Regions from separate parts of the Peribacillus sp. SIMBA_075 genome, predicted to be linked through region 2. Evidence: riboswitches for the same ligand, from Rfam matches in the RefSeq annotation. Region 2 holds a riboswitch; each other region holds the start of a gene.
What was found. Region 2 has a riboswitch for preQ1 ahead of queC (7-cyano-7-deazaguanine synthase QueC). Riboswitches for the same ligand answer to the same signal wherever they lie in the genome.
Positions count from the first base shown of each region.

Region 1: it holds a riboswitch for preQ1, as region 2 does, so the genes downstream of both, queF (preQ(1) synthase) here and queC (7-cyano-7-deazaguanine synthase QueC) in region 2, are expected to answer to the same signal.
Region 3: it holds a riboswitch for preQ1, as region 2 does, so the genes downstream of both, SB775_RS09595 (QueT transporter family protein) here and queC (7-cyano-7-deazaguanine synthase QueC) in region 2, are expected to answer to the same signal.

Region 1 is NZ_JAWRYN010000009.1:99,828-103,111, reverse strand. It holds gene SB775_RS09840 (aspartate kinase) at 1-1,271, opposite strand, end outside; gene queF (preQ(1) synthase) at 1,475-1,975, opposite strand; PreQ1 riboswitch class I at 2,084-2,129, opposite strand; gene SB775_RS09830 (EamA family transporter) at 2,257-3,114, shown strand.
Region 2 is NZ_JAWRYN010000046.1:20,015-23,298, forward strand. It holds gene queE (7-carboxy-7-deazaguanine synthase QueE) at 1-388, opposite strand, end outside; gene queD (6-carboxytetrahydropterin synthase QueD) at 381-851, opposite strand; gene queC (7-cyano-7-deazaguanine synthase QueC) at 851-1,516, opposite strand; PreQ1 riboswitch class I at 1,572-1,614, opposite strand; gene SB775_RS22970 (CHASE3 domain-containing protein) at 1,801-2,091, shown strand; gene SB775_RS22975 (methyl-accepting chemotaxis protein) at 2,116-3,284, shown strand, end outside.
Region 3 is NZ_JAWRYN010000009.1:47,894-51,177, forward strand. It holds gene SB775_RS09585 (PAS domain S-box protein) at 1-40, opposite strand, end outside; gene SB775_RS09590 (TVP38/TMEM64 family protein) at 156-812, opposite strand; gene SB775_RS09595 (QueT transporter family protein) at 934-1,419, opposite strand; PreQ1 riboswitch class I at 1,426-1,470, opposite strand; gene SB775_RS09600 (YbaK/EbsC family protein) at 1,630-2,151, shown strand; gene SB775_RS09605 (hypothetical protein) at 2,367-3,179, shown strand; gene SB775_RS09610 (DUF3892 domain-containing protein) at 3,264-3,284, opposite strand, start outside.

The sequences.
Region 1 (3,284 bases), on a different contig from region 2:
TCCGAAGAGCCTTGGTTGATCATTTCAATGTTCACCTTTGCTTCGGCCAGCGCTTTTGACGCCCTTGCCGTTGTACCGACATTATGACGCATTCCTTCACCTACAATCATGATCAAAGCAAGATCATGCTCCACATTCACCTCATCGGCATGTAGCTCTTTCTTGATTCGTGAAATGATTTGCTTCTCGGTTTCACCCTCCATCTGGTCCTGCCTTAGAATAAGTGTCACATCATCGATGCCTGATGGAATATGCTCATACGAAACTCCGTAATCTTCAAGGATATGCAGCAGTTTCCGGCCAAAACCAACTTCCCGGTTCATCAAATATTTGCTAATGTAAATACTGCAAAATCCTTTATCACTTGCAATCCCAATAACTGGCCCATTCGTATTATCCCGTGAACTTACAATGCGGGTCCCTTGTGCAGCCGGATTGTTTGTATTTTGTATATGGACTGGTATTCCCGCACGGAATGCAGGAATCAGCGCCTCATCATGAAATACCGAGAAACCGGCATAAGAAAGCTCCCGCATTTCACGATAGGTCAATTCCCTGATTCCCTTCGGATTGGAAACCACATTTGGATTCACCGCATAAACGGCATCCACGTCCGTAAAGTTCTCATACAAATCGGCTTTGACCCCATTCGCAAGAATCGAACCCGTAATATCGGAACCGCTTCTTGAGAATGTTAAAACCTCACCATCTAACGTGTATCCGAAGAACCCTGGGAATACTACGATTCCTGGCTCATCACGTAGAGCATATAACCGATCATACGATTCTGGCATCACCTGGGTAAATCCATCTTCATCCGTTACGATCAAACCAGCCTTCTTTGGATTTATATACTGAGCCTCTACACCACGGCTTTGAAAATAACCTGCAACCAGCTTAGCATTATTATCCTCGCCACTGGCCATTAAAGCATCCAAATAGCGCTTCGGGTTAGATTGGTCTCCATGCAACAGTGCTTTTAGATTTCCATGAATCCCAGTGATGACCTCCTCGGATATATCCAGCTCTTCAGCAATGCTCGCATAGCGGGATACCACATCTTCTATCAAATGCTCTCCGTTATCCCCGCGCAGCTGCTGTTCCGCAGCCTCAATCAATAGATCCGTCACCTTTATATCATTTGAATTGCGTTTCCCTGGAGCCGAAACGACAACAATCTTCCTCTCTGGATCAGCAACTACAATTTCGAATACCTTTTTCACCTGTTCACCTGACGCAAGTGAACTTCCGCCAAACTTTGCAACTTTCATCACGACATCCCCTATTTTTGAAAATATTCTGTCAAAATTAACTCTTCCTATTATTACGTTTTTTCACGAAACAATCAAGTGTTAATTCCTCCACAGGAGGACATTTGTGTTTTTAAAGAATACAAAATAGTGAGTTTACTGAATGAGAATAGCAAAAAACCAAAAAAAGACAACGGCATAAGCCAGTTGTCTTTTTCTAATCTTTAGCGATTATCCACCGTTTCCGGGTATAAGTCATGATTCATCAAGCGGTAATCCGCCATTTTCTCATACTTTGTACCTGGTTTACCATAATTTGTGTAAGGATCGATGGAGATTCCGCCCCTAGGTGTAAACTTGCCCCAGACTTCAATATATTTGGGATCCATCAACTCGATTAAATCATTCATGATGATGTTCATGCAGTCTTCATGGAAATCACCATGATTACGGAAGCTGAATAAATAAAGTTTCAATGACTTGCTTTCCACCATCTTCACACTTGGAATATAGCTGATGTAAATGGTTGCAAAGTCCGGCTGGCCCGTTATTGGACATAAGCTAGTGAATTCCGGGCAATTGAATTTGACGAAATAGTCCCGGTTCGGATGCTTGTTATCGAATGATTCCAGAATTTCAGGCGCATAGTCAAATGTATATTTTGTCCCTTGATTCCCAAGCAGTGTGATATCTTTTTTTAATTCTTCTTCTTTTCTTCCAGACATAAAAAGTCCTCCTCATCCACGTTTGTCAGGGGAGATTCATAAAATGGGCCTCTATATAACAAAAACCATATCTCCTCAAAGATATGGTTGATTCGCAAAAAAATAATCAAAGCCATAGTTTTTTTAAGAGGGTGAAGCTATGAACCTCTCCCGTTTATCGGGAAATATTTAAAATTGTCATAGTAAATATAGAAAAAAAAATCTAATCTGTCAATCTACTTTTTATTTAAGTTTGATTCCTACACGTATTCGGCTTAAAATGTAGAAGAAGTTTATCCTACATGAAGGAAGAGATTAAAGCAATGTGGATTTTTGCGGCTCTTATCACCAGTTTATGTTTCGGAATCAATAACAGCATTTTTAAATGGAGTAACGGAAAGGGTTACTCAAAGGTACATATCCAATTTTTCTTTTATTTTACCGCCTTCATCATGTCACTTTTATATAGCGGATTTGTAGATGGCTTGACTACTAACTGGCCATCCATCTTGCTTGGTGGAGCCATTGGTATACTGAACGCTAACGGTAATATCCAGATGGCAAGTGCCTTTGAAAAAGGACCGGCAAGTTTGACATCACCACTGATTGCGGCAAATGCAATATTTCCCATCCTCTGTGCTGCATTAATTTTTCATGAGCATATTTCTTCACTGCAGTGGAGCGGAATTGTCTGCATGCTGCTCGCTACCCTTGTCATTCAGTATACACCTAATGCTAAGGGCAATCATCAATATTTACCTTGGATGATGCACACATTATTCGCGATTTTCTCATTTGGTGTGCTAGGTATCTTAATGACGACATCAACCCGTCTTCATTTAAACTCCCTTGATATCCTAGTATCAATGTATGGTGGCGGAACACTTTATCTCATTTCGGCATTAGCCATCAAGAATGAGAAGATTAAGTTAATGGAAGTGAAAATTGGATCACTCGTAGGGTTATTAAGCATCATAGCCTATGGATGTTATTTCTTTGCATTAAATACTGGAATCGCCAGCATCATCTTTCCTGTCGTCAGCCTGAACTGTTTAGTTGTCGTATTCGCTGGTTGTTATTTATTCAAAGAAAAACTTAAATCCTATCAAATTGCCGGCGTACTTGCAGCATTAATCGGAATTATCTTAACGAAAATATGAATAGTTAATTTTACAAAAACAACCTGGCTGTTATGCGCACACAAGCCAGGTCGTCTTTATATAGCCGCAAAAAAGGGTATGGTCTGACCCCAATACACAAGCCTTGTACACATAAAAATAGGCTCTTTTCGTAAAGATTGTTGTTTTTAAAACGAAACTATTTAAGGTTG
Region 2 (3,284 bases):
GCGGCTTAGGAGAAATAGTCAATTCATCAATATCGAGAAACCAATCCTGCCATCTGCTCCCTTGTGTTTCGACACCTATTTTCATTTTATTTTCATGTAGGATCGCTACCAGGCTGTTTAAGTTTTTCAGCAGTGCCGGGTTTCCGCCTGATATCGTCACGAAGGAAAAACCGGCACCCCCAATCCGCTTCAGCTCATCCCATATTTCCTCGGCAGTCATTTGGACGGTATCTTCCTTACCGGTTCCATCCCAAGTAAATGCGGAATCACACCAGGCACATGAATAATCGCAGCCAGCCGTCCGAACGAACATGGTTTTTTGGCCAATGACCATTCCCTCACCTTGGATGGTCGGTCCGAAGATTTCCATAACCGGGAGTTTACTCACTTTCCATCCACTCCCGTCTGGCTTCGGCATAGCTTGTCGGCGTTTCGTATAGTCGAACGAATTCGACCCTAGCACCCTCATATTCCTTTAATGAAAGGGCTTCGGCCATTTTTTCATAAATCCAGACAACCATATTTTCAGCCGTAGTGTTCATGAGCGGCAAGGTTTCATTCAAATAACGATGATCAAGGTGGATTTCAATTTCATTTTTCCATATATCCTTGATGTCCCCGAAATCTATCATCAAACCGCGTGAATCCGTATACCCGCTCAATCCGAAAATGACCTTATACGTATGGCCATGCAAGTTCTTGCATTTTCCTTCATAGTCATGTAGATGGTGTGCTGCGTCAAAGGTAAATTCCTTACTGACCATGACCCTTTTAGTTGTATATTTCAATTGGCTGCGCTGAATATCTTGATCTATTTTTTGGAGTTTATCTACTATAGTAAAACCGTACATCACGAAAGCACCTTCCGTCTGCTTACATAGTCATCCAATCCTTTTTTCCGCAACTTACATGCCGGACAATCTCCACAGCCGTCTGATATGATTCCGTTATAGCAAGTCAGGGTCTTTTCGCGGACAAAGTCGAACGCGCCAAGCTGATCGGCAAGTTCCCATGTTTCCTCTTTATTAAGCCACATAAGCGGCGTATCAATCACGAATGACTGGTCCATCGACAAGTTCAAGGTCACATTCAACGATTTAATGAATACATCCCGGCAGTCCGGATATCCGCTGAAATCCGTTTCACAGACACCGGTGACAATATGTTTAGCGCCAAGCTGACTGGCCAACACTCCGGCAAACGATAGGAACAGTAAATTCCGCCCTGGTACGAACGTCGACGGCAATTCCCCGTCTTCCCCGTCCTCCACTGCAATGTCACTTCTCGTCAAAGCATTCGGTGCCAGTTGGTTCAGCAGCGACATGTCAAGGATATGATGGTTCACGCCCAATTCCTTGGCAATCTCTTGAGCGCATTCGATTTCCAAGCTGTGCCGCTGATTATAATCAAACGTCACCGCTTCCACTTCCTCATATCTCTCCATCGCCCAGAACAGGCACGTCGTACTGTCCTGACCTCCGCTAAACACAACCACTGCCTTTTCTTTCTTCTTCATTTCTATAAAACTCCTTTTTACGGAAAAAAACAGCACCCTAAGAAAAGAGCACTGTTTCTCCTTAGTTTTTTTGAGAGGGTAGCTAGAACCTCTTCCGCCATAACGCGGAATATTATATTTTTCCAAGTCAATAGTAACTTGAAAACGAGAAGAAATCAAGATGTTTGGATTATGGAAAATCACACCTAACGGAAAACTTGGTTATCTTCTCATCTGCTTAAATAACCCATTATTTATCCGATAAAAAAAGAGGGAATAAAATATCGATAAAGGGGTTCATTAATTTGAAAAGTATTAAAGGAAAGATATTGGCAGCATTTTCACTCATCATATCTTTGTGTATCATCTTAGGAGCATTTAATATTTATAGCAGCAATAAGTCACTTGTACATTCCAAAGATATCATTAGCCAAAAATTGCCGATTCTAATTGATGAAGAACAACTACTCAATAATGTTGCACAAAGAAGCGCACTCGCAAGAGGCTATATTCTATATGGCGACGAAAGTAATAAAGAGAAGTTCTTAAAATATACCGAAGAAAGCAAAGTCATTCAGGAGGATCTATTAGCCTAAAGTGATTCTGAAAAAACGAAGGAATTGATTGAGAAAAGCGTGGATTGGAGAACGATTATTATAGACCGCGTATTTACACAATATGATCAAGGAAATGAAGAACGTGCTATAGAAATACTAAAGGATGAAGTTGCACCAATAAGCAATGAATTGATGGATGGGTTTAGAGAGCTGGCTTCCGAACGCGAAAAAACGATTGTCGATTTAGGTGAAACCGTCATCGCAAGCGGGAAATCGGTTAAGTCTACAAGTATCATCATATCCATTGCGGCAGTCCTTATCGGCCTTGTGCTTGCACTTGTGACTGCAAACCTCATTACCACCCCCCTCCTTAAAGTCAGGGACAGGATGAAAATGGTTGCTGACGGAAAACTGAATCATGAGCCCCTGGAGCAAAAGTCAAATGATGAAATGGGTGAATTAACGGTATCCGCCAACCAAATGCAGAAAAACCTTCGTGATACGATCGAAAAAATGCTGGTTGTATCCGAATCCGTTTCCAACCAAAGCGAGGATCTGACTCAATCGGCAAATGAAGTGCAACAGGGCAGCAAACAGATTGCGGCTACCATGTACGAACTTTCGGAAGGCTTGGACTCACAAGCCAACCGGGCAGCTGAAATGGTCCGCATGATGGATGATTTCACCGGCAAGATCGAGCAGGCCCATCTTGAAGGAATGGAAGTATCGCAAAGTTCGACCGAGATCCTATCCTTGACCAAGGAGGGCACCACTTTAATGCGCAGTTCGGTCCAACAAATGCAAATGATTGACGGAATTGTCAAAAATGCCGTCGGGCAAGTGAAAAGGCTCGATTCTCAATCACAGGAAATCTCACAGCTTGTGCAGGTCATCAAAGATATATCCAATCAAACCAACCTATTGGCGCTGAATGCAGCCATAGAAGCTGCACGCGCTGGTGAACATGGCAAGGGCTTCGCCGTCGTCGCAGCTGAAGTGCGGAAACTCGCTGAAGGGGTCACACAATCCGTTGGGGATATCACCGATATTGTCACCGCTATTCAAACAGATTCAAAAACGGTCGTCCACTCCCTGGAAGATAGTTATACACAGGTGGATGAAGGCACGAAACAGATTACGCTCACCGGCCAAACCTTTGAAACAATCAATCACTCTGTCGGGAATATGGGAATGAAAATACAGCATATTACAGCTGAATTGAACTATATCTC
Region 3 (3,284 bases), on a different contig from region 2:
CGGATAGGATATAAATTGCTAAAATGGAGCGTTTGGACATGGAGATTCTCCCTGATTTTAAGACATTTCAAAGGTAAAATTACATACACATTTTAACAAACTATCGGAAAAAAATATATGCAGAATCCTAAATAAAAAAACAGGGGCCAATGCGGTCACCTGTTTTTTCTGAATAAGGATAGTTTCTTTTTCTTTTTTGCACGCTTATAGATAATGAAAAATAGTAAGAAAAGGAGTGCAAGTGCAGCTAGCGTATATTGGTTCATTTCAACGGATAGGAATCCATATGGGATTAGAGATAGGAAGAAAAAGTATATAAGGTTGCCTAGTGCCGTCGCAAATAAAAAATCCTTGAAAGTGACGGTGCTGACTCCAGCTGCCAAGTTAATTAAACTTGTTGGGATAAGCGGGAAAATCCTGCCGGTAAAAACGTACATGAAACCATGCTCTACAACAGTTTCTTGCCACTTTTTTCCCATCTTCTTTAAAAGAGGTTCCTGAAACCAGTTTCTTGCTGCATAAAAAATAAACCCTGACGCAACAACACTTGTAAACCAACTCCATAGGTAGCCATATATGAATCCGAATATCGTGACATTGATAGTCAGGAGCAATATTAAGGGGATGATTGTAAATGAATTTTGGACAAACATCAATACGAATGTCACAATAAATGTAAGCAATAAGTTTTCCATCAATATGCCAATAACTGAATCCAAGTCACTTTTCCAAATCAAAGTAAATAATTCTGCATTTGAAAAAATAAATAATGCCATTACCAATAGACCGGTTAAAGTCAGGACTTTTTTCAAAGGGTCACCACCATTCTGACTAATAGTTTATCATTTTCAAGTTCATTGGTGAAAACAGAGCTGTCGCATGATGCAGACAGCTCTGTTTACATTATAGTGGGTTAACGACGCGAGGATTCCTTTATAGCCACTTTTCAAACTGAATTCTTTTGTTCATTCCATAAATAATTGGCGCACCAATCAAGAGGACAACGAACTCACCAACAGCCGTGGTCATCCAGCTTAACCAGAATGGTAAGCCAAAGGCAAGGTTCAGTTCAATTGCAATTAAGAACATTGTGAATGTGAAAAAGATAATCGTGGCGAACATTCGTCCTTTAATGCTTTTTATGAACCGAGATACAAAAATGACAAGCAATAAGGCGAGTACGGATTGCCCTACCCCGAAAATCAAATCAAATGGCACCATCGGCGAAAAAAGCAGATTAGATATGAAGACGCCGCCCACGATACCGTAGATATACTTTTTATTGAATACAATCAGATGATTCAACATTTCCGGTACACGAAATTGGAACATCTCAAAAGCAATTGGTTTAAACACCAATGAGACCGCCACATACAAGGCAGCCAATAACCCGTTTATCACGAGTGTACGAACATTCATTTTACTCTCTCCCTAGTTTTTTATCGTGGGATGGTTACGAACCACGTTAAGGCTTTTGCCCGAAGATTAATAGTATCTCATGTAAGCTTGTTTGGTCAATTTGTAAAGAATGGTTGTATTTATAAGGCAGGGGAAGTCCAAAAGGATTTTGATTTATTGTAATGAAGGATGATATTATTTTTGTATGAACTTCAAAGGAGTGAAAATTATATGTGTATCAAGAGTGTCAAAAGCCATTTTAAACAATGGGACCGGGAAGGCGATGTAATGGAGTTCGAAACATCGAGTGCTACGGTGATTGAGGCAGCAGTTACCATCGGCGTTATCCCAGCACGGATCGCTAAGACTCTTTCCTTTAGGGGGGAAGGTGAACATGCTATTTTGGTTGTAGCGGCAGGGGACGCAAAAGTGGATAATAAGAAATTTCGTCAGGTGTTCGGATTCAAGGCACGAATGTTATCACCTGAGGAAGTGCTCGAACAAACAGGCCATGCCATCGGAGGAGTTTGCCCATTCGGACTTGCAAACAATCTAGATGTTTTTCTTGATGTATCAATGAAGCGCTTTGAGTCATTGTTCCCGGCATGCGGCAGTACGAACTCTGCAATAGAACTTACACTCGCTGAATTATTTGAATATTCAGGAGCAAAGGGTTGGGTGGATGTTTGTAAGGCTTGGGAAGGAGAGGGGAATGAGGAAACGGCGGTAGGCAATGCTGTTGATGGCATTTGATTTATGGTGCCAAAAAGATCCAGATGAATGGGATTGAGTCCACATGGGTGGACTTTATTTATTGATGACATGGACATTTTATTATTCAGTTAGCGGTTAAAGCCTTATAAACTTGTTCGAATGCGATTGCTCCAAAACTTTTGAAGAGGCAAACGCTCTTAAAGCGGTTCGTGATTGGTAAAACGTGCAGAAAGTTCATAAGCGGAGGATGAAAGATGTTAATTGGAAGCCATGGGAAAAGCAATAGCAGCTATCTTAGTCTTAAAACTCTTTATGAGGAAAATATCACGGTAAAGAGCATAGCCCAGGAGCTTGAGTTTTGCCATAAAAACGATCTGGCGCTGGATATCCAGAAAGCTCTGGAAAAAAAGAATTTTGATATATTGGCAGTGCAAGATCAAGGAGAAATCATCGGATATATAGATAGGGAAGAACTAGGTGAAGGGAGCGTTTCGGAATATTTAAGAAATTTTTCACCAAGGGAAATGGTTTCGGATTCAACCCCTTTGATCCAGCTTCTCCATATTTTTAAGAATAAAACAAGGGTGTTCGTATTGGAGAATAATTCAATTAAAAAGTTGATCACCCATGCCGACCTTCAAAAGCCTCCAATCAGGATGCTCATATTCGGATATATTACCTTATTGGAAATGAGGATGAGCGATATCATCATGGATAGATTTGGCGATGGCACCTGGCATCCAATGATCAGCGAAGACCGTTTAGAAAAAGCAACCGAATTATATAGGAGGAGAATCGATAAAAATGAAGATATCAATTTAATAGAGTGCCTGCAAATCAGTGATAAATTCGACATCATACATAAGGATAAACAACTGAGGTGTTTCTTCCAAATCCCTTCAAAAAGTAAAGGGAAAAAGGATGCCAATGCCATCCGGAAATTACGTGATAAGATTTCCCATGCTAATGAACTGGGTCTGGACATGTCGTGGATGGAAATCATTGAGGTTGTCGAGTCCTGTGGCCAACTGCTCGAAATCTCTGAATCCTATCAGTATGAAAAATAAGGATCCGGCTATCATGCTGGTTCTTTTTTATCGTTTAGATCCAGACAGAAAAAACTGCCCATATCAGGCAGTTTCCCCGTAAACTTAAAACTCCGGTAGTTGATC